3 regions of the Bacillus sp. 2175 genome follow, and region 1 is predicted to be linked to each of the others. Evidence: riboswitches for the same ligand, from Rfam matches in the RefSeq annotation. Region 1 holds a riboswitch; each other region holds the start of a gene.

Evidence for each region. A riboswitch is a leader RNA that binds a small molecule or an ion and turns the genes downstream of it on or off. The one in region 1 is predicted to bind magnesium.
Region 2: another riboswitch for magnesium. It lies ahead of ACXKY9_RS07360 (P-type ATPase actuator domain-containing protein); the one in region 1 lies ahead of mgtA (magnesium-translocating P-type ATPase).
Region 3: another riboswitch for magnesium. It lies ahead of ACXKY9_RS15550 (FtsW/RodA/SpoVE family cell cycle protein); the one in region 1 lies ahead of mgtA (magnesium-translocating P-type ATPase).

What each region holds. Positions count from the first base shown of each region.
Region 1 is NZ_CM173819.1:3,911,624-3,916,698, forward strand. Features, by position in the region: gene rnz (ribonuclease Z) at 1-278, opposite strand, end outside; gene ACXKY9_RS20175 (DUF3932 family protein) at 468-719, shown strand; gene ACXKY9_RS20180 (hypothetical protein) at 755-1,294, opposite strand; M-box (ykoK) riboswitch at 1,462-1,629, shown strand; gene mgtA (magnesium-translocating P-type ATPase) at 1,961-4,666, shown strand; gene ACXKY9_RS20190 (MgtC/SapB family protein) at 4,739-5,075, shown strand, end outside.
Region 2 is NZ_CM173819.1:1,346,154-1,351,228, reverse strand. Features, by position in the region: gene ACXKY9_RS07370 (FbpB family small basic protein) at 170-310, opposite strand; gene ACXKY9_RS07365 (5'-3' exonuclease) at 666-1,532, opposite strand; gene ACXKY9_RS07360 (P-type ATPase actuator domain-containing protein) at 1,665-2,390, opposite strand; M-box (ykoK) riboswitch at 2,726-2,891, opposite strand; gene ACXKY9_RS07355 (DUF350 domain-containing protein) at 3,105-3,491, opposite strand; gene ACXKY9_RS07350 (glutathionylspermidine synthase family protein) at 3,484-4,722, opposite strand; gene ACXKY9_RS07345 (hypothetical protein) at 4,726-5,037, opposite strand.
Region 3 is NZ_CM173819.1:2,987,281-2,992,355, forward strand. Features, by position in the region: gene mgtE (magnesium transporter) at 1-447, opposite strand, end outside; M-box (ykoK) riboswitch at 729-894, opposite strand; M-box (ykoK) riboswitch at 1,401-1,577, shown strand; gene ACXKY9_RS15550 (FtsW/RodA/SpoVE family cell cycle protein) at 1,762-2,883, shown strand; gene ACXKY9_RS15555 (aromatic ring-hydroxylating oxygenase subunit alpha) at 3,071-4,039, shown strand; partial or broken gene ACXKY9_RS15560 (HXXEE domain-containing protein) at 4,260-4,328, opposite strand; partial or broken gene ACXKY9_RS15565 (Ger(x)C family spore germination C-terminal domain-containing protein) at 4,510-4,769, opposite strand.

The sequences.
Region 1 (5,075 bases):
GGTCCATACACCGTTAAAGGCGTAGTTCCTCCTTGAAATGAACGGCTACCTAATAAACCAGGCAATCCAAAAATATGATCGCCATGTAAATGCGTAATAAATATTTTTTCAATGCGGCGCGGACGTACAGATGTATGTAATATTTGATGTTGCGTGGCCTCGCCACAATCAAATAACCAAGTTTGTCCTCGTTCTTCTAACAATTGTAAAGCAATTGCTGAAACGTTCCTTCCTTTTGAAGGAACACCTGCACCAGTTCCTAAAAATACAAATTCCACTTTCTTTCCTCCAGCTCTAAATATACTCTATCTCTCATCTTACGGAATGTTATTTCAAATGGCAAATTGAATTTACATAACCAATCATCTAGACAACTATATAACACGAACATTATACTTAAAAAATTTAGCCATCGTTCGTGTTTTGTGGTAAAATGATTATACTACATTTTAAGGGAGCGTTTTATTATGAAAGAAGTATTTCGTTTACAAACTGATTTTTCATCTTCATTTGATCGCTGGGTAAGTTCTTTCGTGTCTGATCACCCAGCACAATTAGAATGGACAACTTTAAAGGAATTAATCCATGAATATACAACATCACATACAAATGATACGTTACCAGCATATATTTCTTCAGCTTTAACATATTACGCCCAACGTGTTTCAACTACAAACAGTTCAGAGATTGTTATTTTTGAAAACCCTACAATCTCGTAATCTATAAATAAAAAAGCACTGGTTACAGTGCTTTTTTATTTATACTTATTTAGTAAATCGTCATATTCCGTCCAAAAGTTTGTATACATCCTTTGATCAAACTCATCTAAAATTATCTTGTCACTTGATTTATTAAATAATTCTTTTGCTTGTAATGCAAAAGAAACAATTTGTCTTCTATATTCATTTTCATTCAATTCTATATGAAGCCCTTCATAGTATATAGCCTTTTGATCAGTAGAAATAACTTTGACAAAGTCCTTTAAAATCACGTTTTTACTTATATGGTTTATAGTCCAATGAATTGAAATTGGGCATCCTAACATTAGCATAGTGCCACATCCGTGCAAAATAAGCCCCTCTTCATTTTTAATATCACAAATATATTCTTTATCTAAAGTTCGTAACAAAGCTAAAGCTGATTCACTTATTCCCCATTCCTCATCCATACCTGCCTGCGTAATAATGGTTCCAGCCATATTTAAATATATTTCTCCATGAGAACATAAATCTTCCTGCTCATTAAACAACCATTTTTGATTCTCAATATTTATAATAAAATTTTGTGGTACCATTACAAATTCCCCTTTTATAAAAATATTTATTTTCCATATTATTTATAATCAATATCATGCATTTCATCCCATATATCTATTATAAATCCATTTAATATTTTAAAAACACAGATAAAAAAGATATTGACACTACGATTTTACAGTGCTAACATCAACATGTAATTGAATATGGTCTCTGTTAGGTGAGGCTCCTGTATAGAGAAACGCTGCTGCCCAAAAATGTCGAGAGACGCCAATGGGTCAACAGGAAAGGTCGGAATGAAGGCCTTTTTTAACGTAGCTGGTTTCAGTACCTATGCTATACAGTGCTAAAACTCAACGAGGGAGAGGTGCATGTATTTTGTCATACACAAAAACTGTTTTTATTTATGTTTACTAACAGTCTTTGTTGTAGACTCTTTTAACTGCGAATTCAGACCTTTACTCGTTTTGAGTAAAGGTCTTTTTACGTATATATGCACCTTACTATGAAACAAACATAGCATATTCAGAAACTACTAAATTGTACGGAGGTGAGGAACAGTTGGCAATTGATGATTCGGCCCAGATACCCATACGTTTTACATTCATATTTCATCATGTAGGTAGGAAAGAAACTGTTCCTCACCATTTCAAATAGTTAGGTAACAGATTGTTTCCTCTTTCATGACAGAGGAGGAACTACTGATGTTTAATTTACAAAGACAAGAAACAAAGCATGCTTATGAGCAAGATAGCATGCAAACAAATAACGAATTATTAGTGGAGGTTGCAACACATGATGTAAGCTCTGCGTTAAAACTTCTAGAAACAACACAAGATGGATTATCTAAACAAGAAGCGTCTCGTAGACTTTCTTTATACGGTCCGAACGAAATAGCTCATAATAAAATGGCGCCGTGGTACATTCAATTTCTGCTGGCATTTAAAAATCCATTTATTTTCGTTTTATTAGCTCTTGGAGCCCTTTCCTTTTTCACAGATGACATACAAGGAACAATTGTCGTATCTGCAATGGTCCTACTTAGTGCAACAATTCGGTTTTCCCAAGAATTTCGTTCTCAAAAAGCTGCCGATAAGTTAAAAGCTATGGTTCGAACAACTGCGAGCGTATTTAGAATAAATGGATTTGTACATGAAACAAAAAATGTAACGAATTTAAATCGAAATTACACAACAGAAATTCCAATTGAGGAACTTGTACCTGGCGATATTATTTCCCTTTCAGCCGGTGATATCGTTCCAGCTGATGTGCGTATTGTATCCGCTAAAGATTTATTTGTTAATCAATCTTCTTTAACAGGGGAAGCACTCCCTGTAGAAAAATACGAACACTGCTATCATACAGAAAATAAGCATATCTTACCGACAAACATGAAAAAAAATTACAATCCACTCGATATGGAAAACCTTTGTTTCATGGGAACAAATATTGTAAGTGGCAGCGCGAAAGCTGTTGTCATCTCAACAAGTACCGATACGTATTTCGGCTCTTTAGCAAATAAGGTAATCGGAAAGCGTGTAGAAACAAGCTTTGATAAAGGTGTAAACAAAGTAAGCTGGCTCTTAATTACATTCATGCTTATTATGGCACCTATTGTCCTTCTCATTAATGGATTCACAAAAGGAGATTGGCAAGAAGCTTTCTTCTTCGCTATTGCCGTCGCTGTTGGCCTTACACCTGAAATGTTACCAATGATTGTAACTGCTAATTTAGCTAAGGGTGCCGTTAACATGTCTAAACAAAAAGTAATTGTAAAACAGCTAAATTCTATTCAAAACTTAGGTGCTATGAACATTCTTTGTACAGATAAAACCGGAACTTTAACAGAAGATAAAGTGGTCCTTGTTCGTCACTTAGATCCCAAGGGGAATGAATGCAATCGCGTCTTGCAATTTGCCTATTTAAATAGTTTCTATCAAACTGGATTGAAAAATTTAATAGATAAAGCTGTTATTAAGCATACAGAGGAAAACAATAAATTTAATCCATTAGCTTTTCAAAAGCTAGATGAAATTCCATTCGATTTCGCCCGCCGACGTATGTCAGTCATCGTAAAGGATAGTTCAGGTGAACATACAATGGTTTGTAAAGGTGCCGTAGAAGAAATTTTATCAATTTGTAACTACACTGAAGTGGATGAAAAAATCGTCCCACTCACCGAGGAAATACGTTCAAATGTCAAAAAACTAAGTGAGACACTAAATAGTGAAGGTATGCGGGTTATTGCTGTGGCTTATAAAAAAGATAGAAGAATAAATGATAAAGAGTACGCAGTAAAAGACGAAACTGATATGATTCTCGCTGGATATATCGGCTTTTTAGATCCACCGAAACCATCTGCAGCAGCTGCAATTCAAGCATTACAAAAACATGGTGTACAAGTGAAAATTTTAACTGGCGATAACGAAATTGTTACAAGAAAGGTTTGTAAAGAAGTTGGATTAGATATCGGCGAACCAATCCTCGGTTACGAGATTGATTCTTTACCAGATAAAGCATTAGCAAAACTTGCTGAAGAAACGACTGTATTTGCGAAGCTTAATCCAATGCAAAAATCTCGTATTATACACGCATTACAAGGAAATGGACACACTGTAGGTTACATGGGAGACGGCATTAACGATGCCGTAGCATTACGTGAAGCTGATGTCGGAATATCTGTTGATACTGCTACTGATATTGCGAAAGAAGCTTCCGATATTATTCTACTCGAAAAAAGTTTAACTATATTAGAAGCCGGGATTTTAGAAGGACGTACTACATTCGGAAATATTTTAAAATATATTAAGATGACAGCTAGCTCTAACTTCGGTAATGTGTTTAGTGTGTTAGTAGCAAGTGCTTTCATTCCTTTTTTACCGATGCTTGCCATTCATCTTTTAATTCAAAACTTACTTTATGATATTTCACAACTTTCTATTCCATGGGACAAAATGGATAAAGAGTTTCTAGAAAAACCACGAAAATGGGATACTGCAAACTTACGAAACTTCATTATTTGTATCGGCCCAATTAGTTCCATATTTGATATTATCACATACGTAGTCATGTGGAATGTATTTGGTGCAAATACACCGAGCGAGCAATCATTATTCCAGTCCGGTTGGTTTGTCGTTGGATTGTTAACACAAACTTTAATTGTTCACATGATAAGAACACAAAAGATTCCATTTATTCAAAGCACTGCATCAACACCAGTCGTTTTATTAACCGCTCTTATTATGGCAATCGGGATTTATATTCCATTCTCACCACTTGGTGCAGCCGTTGGTTTACAAGCATTGCCACTTAACTACTTCCCTTGGTTAGTAGGAATACTATTAGGCTACGCTTTTTTAACACAATTCCTGAAAAAGCTTTATATTAAAAAGTTTCATAGCTGGTTGTAAAAATAAGAATGAGTGGGTATTCCCCGCTCATTCTAAAAGACATAACACATATTATATATGGAGGTGACCATGATGGTATGGTACGACATTGTATTCAGATTAGTTATCGCAATTATTGTAGGAGCTTGCATTGGAATGGAAAGACAATGGAGACACCGAATGGCTGGGTTACGGACAAATGCTCTCGTATCACTTGGTGCCTGTATATTTGTTTTATTATCCGTCATGCTTGATCATGATGCTAGCCCATCCCGCATTGCTGCTCAAGTCGTTAGTGGCATTGGCTTTTTAGGGGGTGGCGTTATTATCCGCGATGGTTTTAGTATTAGAGGGCTAAATACGGCAGCTACTTTATGGTGTGCAGCTGCTGTCGGTACTCTTACAGGCGCCGGTTTCCTCGTTGCAGCTA
Region 2 (5,075 bases), 2.6 Mb from region 1:
AAAATCTCAAAAATTGGTATATACCAATTTCAACCTCGAAAAATGAGTAATATTGATAGAAAAACGCTATAAAAATATCTTGCATATTTACAAAATTAAAGAGCTGAATAGCGTTTTTTCAATATAAAATAAAAAAGATAGCCTACATAGGCTATCTTTTTTATTTTATTTAATTACTGGCACCACTATATGCTACATGTCGTTTCTCAATTCTCTCTTCAATTTCTTTCATATTTTCTTTATTATTTAATAGTGATTGTTTATTTTCAATTAATAATTGTTTAAAAGATTTTCTCACTTTTTTTCTCATTTTCATTGTCCTCCTTGGGGGATGGTTTATATAAAAGATAAAGAATTATCTGTGTGTTCTTATAATAATTGATTGTTGTGAATTCTATTTGAACTTCATATGAAAATCTCGTTTATTTTCTGACAACTTTGTGAACACGAAAAAATGATTATCTAAAACTATGTTGAAATTAATTCACTTCATGATAAAAGTTATTATTTTCATCAACTTTTATCATTATATCTTGTCGAAATATTTATATATTTAAAATTGAGTTCGACATAATTTTATTTATTATAATACTGTTTACAAAAACAAAAAGAAGGTGTCACCAAGTCAAAGTTCGACTTATGCAACATCCCTCTTCCCAAACTATTTATAGCATATTTATTAATATTTCAGGTCTTCCCCAATTCATTTCTTCACAAACAAATCTAAGTTTTTCTTCATCCATTGTGTGTAATCCTTCTTCTAGTGAACATGAAATTGGAACTTCACAGTGAATTTGGGCTAATTGTAACGAAATATTTAAGTTCTCTAAATCACTTTCAATCTTCGTACGCTGCGCTTTTGTTAATGATTCTACATTTTCTAGTACAGCGGATACTGTTCCGTGCTCTTGAATAAGCTTATACGCTGTTTTTTCACCGATACCTTTTACCCCTGGATAATTATCACTTGTATCTCCCATGAAAGCTTTTGCGTGGACGATTTGCCACGGCTCTACACCTTTTTCTTCCATGATTTTCTCCGGTGTGTAATATTCGTAATTTCCAATTCCTTTACGCAGAAGCATGACTGTAACGCTCTTATCAACAAGTTGAAGTAAATCCGTATCACCTGTTAAAATATAAACTTCAGCTTCATTGCAATATTGTTTTGCAAGCGTACCGATACAATCATCGGCTTCGTAGCCTTTCATACCGATAACTGGAATGGATAATTTTGCAGTCATTTCTTGCACTAAATCAAATTGAGGAATTAATTCTTCTGGTGGCGCTGCACGATTTGCTTTATAATTCGAGAACGATTCTGTTCTAAATGTCGTACTTCCCATATCCCAGCATGTAACGATATGTGTTGGTTCGATCGCTTGCGTAGCTGTTAATAAGTGTTTCATATAACCATGAATCCCGTTCGTAGGGGTTCCATCTTGTCGTTTCATAAATTGTCCGTAGACACTTGTTGCGTAAAAAGCACGAAATAATAGTGCCATACCATCAACTAATAATACTTTTTTCATAATTCCTCTCCTATTAAAAAAATAATAACCTTACGTTATCACGTAAGGTTATATAAATAGATTACCATTCTACGTTTTTGCTCAACTTTGTCTATTATACATTGTTTTTGTATATTTAGCATCATTAACACATTAAGACGTTCTACTACAACAAGTATGCAAGATGCCTGAATACGTATTTTTTCCAGTAGAAACAACGATAGCTTTTGCATTTCCACTAACAATATGCGAACCTTTAAAACATACATTTTCAAGCTCAAGTGGATTATAATCTTTCATCCGTTTTAATGGAATAAACCGTTTACGTTCAAGGTGATAGCAGCTCTCAAACTTCTCTATATTCGCTTCGTTTCCCGTTAACACAGACTCATTCACTAATAAATCATCTGCATAAATAATACGTACATCAGCTGGCACAGCATCTCCAGCCGAAAGAAAAATCATATCTCCAGGTACAAGTTCTTGCACAGGTATCTCCATCATTTTCAGTTCACTATTTAGCCCTGTACTACTAGAACATTCTACTCTAGATACAGTAATCGTTTCACGTTGTAATTCATCACACACACGTTGTTTTGAAAAACCTGGAATCATGCCACCTAGCTTCATCATTACTTCTGCAAGAAGTGCTCTTTTTGAAGTTAGTTCATTTCGGCCATATACTTGAATACGTTTTTGTGCCTCTTTCATTGATAGTCCGTCTCTTGTTGTTTTAAAATATGCAAATACAGATTTTACATCTCTTGTTGCAATTTCAATTAATAAATCTTTATTTTTTTGGAGCATTGTTTGTTCTTTTATTGATTTTTTACTTAGTTTATATGACGTGTTACCCACAGTTTTGTTTGCATATAACATATTATCGTCTCCTCCTTTACAACATAGGAAGAAACGCTTTGTTTCTCAATTTATCCACTTTACTGTGAAAGTGTCTCGCGCTTTATAAACGCTATATTGTGATAAATATAGAGGGAGGAACAAATCGTTTCCTGCCTACATCATATATTTTTGATTTGAAGTATATGGGTAACGGAACCGAGTCAGAATTTGACATGCTCCTCACCTCCTCGTTTAATTTTATAGTTTATAATATGAAATTACTCATAGCTTGGTAACAAAAAAGACCCCTACCCTTAAGAGAGTAGCGGCCATTACATACACAAATAAACGATTTCTAATATAATTAGAAATCTACGGACCTCTCCCTCACCGAGTTTTAGCACTGTATAGCATAGGTACATTACCAGCTACGTTAAGAAAAACCTTAATTCGATCATTCCTGTTGACCCATTGGCGTCTCTCGACATTTTTGGGCAGTAGCATTTCTCTATACAGGAGCCTCACCTAACAGAGACTTATTTTCATTACATTGAAAATGTTACTCTTATTTAAAATAGATGTCAACCGTAGCCTACAATTTTTTCAAATGGTATGGCAAACTAACGTATATAAAGTGAAACTTTAATCAGTGGGGGTTTTGTTCATCCGCCACTGATTATTAGCCCTCACCAATCGGGCTGCCCGGCAAATAGCGGGATAAAATAAAAAACTTTACGTTTAAACGTAAAGTTTTTAATAAGTTATACAACCAGCGATTACAATCCCAATTGAAAGCGATAAAAACATAAGAAAAAGACCGACTGCTTGATTATCTTCTTCGAGACTTTTGTTTATATTAAAGCGTGGTGTAAGCCACTCAGCTAAATAAAAGACGATAATTTGAGCCAAAATCCCAACTGCTCCCCACGAAATCATATCAAGAAGTGAAATTGAATTAGCTGCTGTCGAATATAAAACGATAGCTAACCCAAGTAATCGCCCTCCAAGCACATAGCTTACCGCCTTATTACCTTGAGCCATTAACTTAAATTCCTTAACTTTCGTTGTCACTTCCATCAAGAACAGACCAATACATAAAAGTCCAAGTGTTACTGCTAAATATAATAAAAAATTAATCATTTTTCCCCCTCCTTTTTATACCTACCGGTAAATAGTACGATTCATTTCCTGTAATCTTTTCTCCCGCGCGAATACCGATACTACTCGCTTTTCCAGCAATTAAAAAAGAACCAAACACATAGGACAGTTTCTCCATCCCTTTTTCTGTTTCCAAGGATACGACTGGCAGTTCTGTATACTTTTGAAATATCGGCAGTGCAGTTTTATACGTTTGATGTGCATTTTGAAGCATAATATTTTCATCCTTATCGCGAATCGTAATTGTATCTCCTTCTCTACCAAATGAAGGTTTTTGAACGAAAGAACCTTTTCCTAAAAATAAATCTGGTTCTAAATATGTAGGTAACATATATTCTTTAATCCACTGTTGTTCCTCGTTTGTATAAAAGACCTCTTCTTCTGCTAACCCCCAAATAAGACACTGAATTGATTTTGGCTGAAGTAAAAATGCTGACAAAGGATTTATTATAAAAAGCTTTCCGGCTTTTACAAGTTGCAGCAGTTCCACACCTACCAAATCTCCTGTTTCAGGATCTTGATCCTCAATTAAATCTTCTATCGGATATGTTTGGCGATATAAAACATCAATCTTCGCCCCATCTTTATCAACTAGAGCATCTTTTGTAATTCTAAGTTCTGACATTGGCACTACTTTATTTTCAACATGGCATAGCTGACTTAAATACATAGTGGTATTCCAATCCTCGATATGTTCATGATGTGCTGTAAAAACAACATTTGGATTATCTAATCCCTTTGTCGCTTCCATTACTGCTTTCGTTAGACCAGAAGATAGCAATCGTTCTTGATCCGAGTTTGGATCATCATAGCCTAGATTTTCACATACTTTCCCATTCATTTGAAAACATTCCACAATAAAAGTTGGTGTATCACTATTAAACTCAAGCATTTTGATTTTGTTATCCTCTGTTACAGCAAAATCAAATCGCGAAATTACAGATTCAGGATAAAGCCCTTTCATTCTAATGAATGATAAACTCGGGGATGGAAAGCCAAGATCTAGAAGCTGTTCGTCACTTAGATTACGCAGCAGTCTAGCAGTCTTAAAAAATATTTTGCCCATTCGTTCAGTCGCTAAGTGTAATTGGTCCAAAGTCTGATTTGTTATAGAAAAAACATGAAACAAACTATACTCACATTCATATAAATCCGACCAAAAATTCGGATATTTTAAATAAAATTCTTTTCGATCCCTTATGTATTGCGACATATTTTAGCCCCCAAATCCTCCCTTTGAACCGCTTCCAATTCCACCTTTAAATTCAGTAGACGATTGATACGATTTAAACGCCGATGAATTTTTAAAAGTGGATTTATTTTGATAGTATCGCCCACCATAGAAATAATGCCCACGATAACCTGAACTACTATCATCACACTGCCATACCCCAAGTTCATCATCCCAATCCCAATCAGAACAACTATTATCATTCGGTTTTGGGGGAAGATCTTGTGCGCAACCAAATAAAGTGCCAGTCATTAAAGACGTTACGACACCACCTACTAGCCATTTCGTTTTTGTCACCTTCGCACTCCCCTTTTTAAATTCTATTCCTATTATAT
Region 3 (5,075 bases), 920 kb from region 1:
GTACTTCAATGTCATTTTTACTGACCAATTTCCTCTAACTGCAACAAAATCACTTGTAACAAGACTTCCTGCCGTTTCAGGTTTGAAAGTCATTAATTTTTTTACGTTATGTTTTGTAATTTTATCTAGATACGCCATTAATTTAGCCTGTTCTTCCGGATGAACCGCTAGAAGTAAATCTACTAATTCATCAATCGGTTGTAAATTCAGTAACTTTTTAGCTTTATTTTCAGATAAGTGAATTAAGATATTATATTTTTCTTCTGCACTCATATATTGAAGAACTTTAGAGCTTTTTAATACAGGAATCGTATTTAGTAATATGACTTGATCTTCAATTGAAAACTGTTTTACTTCTTGCGCAATATCATACGACGGAAGACGTAAAACTTTCTCTGCATCCAAGTTATTTTGGGTTATAAGTAATTCCTTTAATAATTTCTTCATGTTAACTCCTCCTCATATTGCTAAGGGAGACTCTAGAGTTTCATGAGTGGTTTTGTTTTATTTTATCTGTCTTAAATTTTTTATTAGAGCAATAATAGTTACATTGCAATCAATTCATTAGTTAGAATTACCTCCTTTTTGAATATAGACAAGATAAAAATAAATAACATTAAACAGAAAAACCTTTACTCAAAAAGGAGTAAAGGTTTTTTCACAATACAAACAAATGATTATTAAGACAGCTCTGCCGAAATCACAGAGGTGCCTTTCTATCAAATCGTATACCACTCCCTCGTTGAGTTTTAGCACTGTATAGCATAGGTTTTTATAACCAGCTACATTAAGAAGGGCCTTAATCCGACCGTTCCTGTTGACCCATTGGCGTCTCTCGACATTTTTGGGCAGCAGCGTTTCTCTATACAGGAGCCTCACCTAACAAAGTTTATTGAATTACTTCAAAATTTAAACCAGAATTTAATATTTGTCAACTGACTTTCAATTCCATTTATAAAAAAATCTTTTATAGAAAATGAAATTATATTTTATTATAAATTTAAAATTCCCCTTAAAAAACATAGAATTCAAATAGATTTAATTCGAAGAAACGTAATAAAACATATGAAACTTATTATTTTTAATCAAATTCCAACTTTATAACAAAAGATGAATAATTAGTCATTCTGTATACAAAAAGAACATTCACAAAAAATCTTCTTTTATGATTAAAATCTTCTTTACTGTTTATCAAATTTATATGGTTAAACTACTTAATCAAACGATACACTACAAGTCAAAAATATGTACTTATACAGAATGATTACAGACATTTTTTTATATCATTTCTCAAAGGACTATAAAGCAATAAAACAAATAAAATTAGCAATATGGTTGCTTGACAAGCAAAAAAAATATATTTATGCTTGCTACACGAAACAAACACATAAAATTTATATTGCTTAACCTGTTAGGTGAGGCTCCTATGCAAACACAGGCTATTGCCCAAAAATGTCGAAAGACGCCAATGGGTAGAACAGGAATTGTCGGATTAAGGCTCTTCTTAAGATAGCTAAGTAATGAATTTTCATTACTTTACGTTGTATAGTGCCAAAGCTCTACTAGGGGGGAAAAGCCTTATTTAGTCATGCCATTTTGAATCCCTCTAGTTACATACTAGGGGGATTTTTGCGTAAAAAACAGGGAATAAGTGATAGAATCTTTCTAAACAAAAGTCATATTTAGTAATTGACGAGAACAAGATTCTATTCATTAACAAATGTAATATTATGTTTTGTTTTAAATCAGGAGGATATTAAAATGAAAAAAATATTAAAACTCGATTATCTATTGCTCCTTCCTCTATTCATAACATGTACTTTAGGCATTATCATGATGTATAGTGCAAGCTCCATTGTCGCTGTCCAACATTACGGTTATAACAGTAGACATTTTGTTGATTCTCAATTAACAAAGCTACTTTTAGGAACAATAGGATTAATAATTTGTGCTTTACTCCCATATGAAATATGGAAAAAACGAATAGTCTCAATCTGTATTATGATTGGGGGGATTTTTTTATTAATTATGGTTTTATGGAAAGGAAAAGTGGTAAATAATGCTCAATCATGGATCTTTGGAATACAGCCAGCTGAATTTCTTAAATTAGGAACAATACTTGTAACAGCCCGTTTTTTTGCATTGCGACAAGAACAAGCTAAAAATAACTGGAGTGGTATCGGAAAACTTTTATTTTTTTTAGCTACAATTTTTTTTCTTATCTTTAAACAACCAAATTTAGGATCTGCACTTTTAATATTAGGTATAGGTTTTAGCATATTTCTTTGTTCAGGAATAAATATAAATCTACTAATCAAAAGAACTACCATCGGTTCTATTTTATGGTTACCTATTTTATATTATTTGATTCAATATAGTTTATCAGCAGTTCAAAAGACACGTATTACTACGATTTTCAATCCCTTTCTTGATGCGCAAGGAAATGGATATCAGCTTGTAAACTCTTTTATTGCCATTGGCTCTGGAGGAATCACTGGTCGTGGATTTGGAAATAGCATACAAAAAACAGGGTATCTTCCGGAACCACATACTGATTTTATAATGGCAATAGTTTCTGAAGAACTAGGATTTATTGGTGTATTTATTCTATTGGTGGGAGTTTTGACTATGGTACTTCGCTCCTTAAAAATTGCACAATTATGTGTAGATCCATTCGGCAGTTTTATAGCAATTGGTATAGGATGTATGATTGGTATGCAATCAGTTGTAAATTTAGGTGGTATTACGGGACTATTTCCTCTTACAGGTACTCCATTTCCATTTGTAAGTTTTGGTGGAAGTTCTTTAATGGTCAATTTAATAGCAATAGGAATATTGCTTAATATCTCAATTTTCAATAAAATAAGACATTCTCCTTTTTAAAATCTATTGTACTATAGTCATTTTTGTTACATTTAGAGAGATTATACAGGCTTTCATAATGATTTGATCAAACTGTAGATTTCTTAATTTTAGACGAACATTTAAAATATTTTATAGCATAGAATAGACAGTATACAGTAGACACCACTAATATCTACTAGGTGAATAAAAAAGAAGGAGAAAATAAATGACTCTAAATATAAATAGAGTATTCCCACGTAATTGGTATGCTGTGAGTTATGCAAAAGATATAAAAAAGATTCCAGTAAAAAAAAGAGTTGCTGGCAAAGATTTTGTATTATATCGGGATGAAAAAGACGAAGTTCAGGCCCTATCACCTTACTGCCCTCATCGTGGCGCTGACTTATCACTGGGACAAGTAGTAAATGGTAAACTAGTCTGTCCCTACCATGGTTGGGAGTTCGATAGTTGTGGTACTTGTGTAAGAATTCCATCCCAACCCAATAAACCTATCCCGAAATTTGCTCATACCCTCTCATACCCTGTAAAAGAAAAGATTGGGTTGATTTGGATATATCCTGATAATGAGGAAACTCCACCTGAATGGCAAACTTTTCATGTAATGGAGAACACTCCTTTTAAACTCTCTTTCTTCCACGCCACTTGGAATGCACACCTTACTCGATCAATCGAATCTGTGCTGGATATTGCTCATCTTGCTTATGTACATAAAAAAACGATTGGTAGAAAAACAAAAGCCGAATCAACCAATTATAAGCTGGAGGGAACACTGGATCAGTTTATATTCTCAAATGGTGATGCTTACCTTGAATACAAATTCCCACATCAGTGGATGCTTCACAGTGGCAAACAGGAGAATGAGTCATTTATTCAGTACATTACGTTTACACCAATTGATGAAGAAGAGACATTAATTATGGGATATACCGGAAGGACATTTTTAAAGTACTTCCCTTTACTAGACCAAATTTTAGCTAAATTTAGTTTAAGAGTACTAAAAGAGGATCAAATTATTGTAGAAAGTCAACATCCTAGACCTATACCAGAAGCTTTAAAAATGGAGGCCCATGTTCATGCAGATATGGCTCAAGTTCAGTTTAGAAAACGTTGGTTTCAGTTTTTACAAAATGGGTCTTGTTTTTCACTTGATTCAAGGCACGTAACGCAGTATTAAATATAGGTGTAGTGATGTTGATAGACGTGGATGCTACCCCATCGCCATCAAGCTAAAATTTTATAGTACCCCCTGAACCCAATTTTGTACTAACTCGTAACAAAAAATCCCTTCAAAAAAAGAAAGGCGCCTATGCACCTTTCTTTTGTAATTCATTCTCACTCTCTTAGCATTCAGAATCCCTTATGAATCACTTTAATGCGTCATTGTACGGACCTAATTACTCTTTAAAAAAGTAATAATTTGTCTCCTTACTTTTCAGTAACATATTTCCTCTTATTATTAAAAATAAGTCGTTTCTGCTTAATATTTTTACTATAACTCTAACTAGTGCTAACCAAAGGATCATAATAAGCCAAATATAATTTATTAATCACGTTTAAAGTACATAAGTCTGCACTGATTGAAAATGCAGAACCAGCATTAATATCGTTTAGCGTATTTCTAATCCGCTAACGACTTAAATCACCTTATTTCACTCTCTTCGGTAAAGCTGAGCCTGAATGTTCAATTACTAGATGAACATAAACATTAATGTCAGCATTACTAAAATAATTTTCACCTTGATCCCAATTCTTACTTATTTTCTTCCATTCTTTATAATTATTCCGCTTATATACTTCTCCTAATGCTAATACATCCACCTTATATTTTTTTGAACAAGCTGTATTGATTTTTGAATCCTTTGCTCCATCTCTTTTGAAATATCCTTCGTTAAGCGTTTTTTATCTCCATGCTCAAATGTTTTCAATTATTTTTGTTTCTCCAGATTTATTATAGAATCTTTCATCTAAAATTAGTCTGTTTTACCAGTTAACATAGAATTTGACAGACGAATAAATTCTTCTTTGCGATCTAAAAAAATGTATGTGCAATAAGAGTTATGTTTAACATTAACAAAACACTTAATATAACCAATAAACCATACACCCAAAATTTACTTCTTCATTGAAAAAACAACATTTTTAGCTAGATATAGTAAGTTATTTTAGGATGAAAAATTTAAAATATCTATCTTTATATACAGTTCAATATA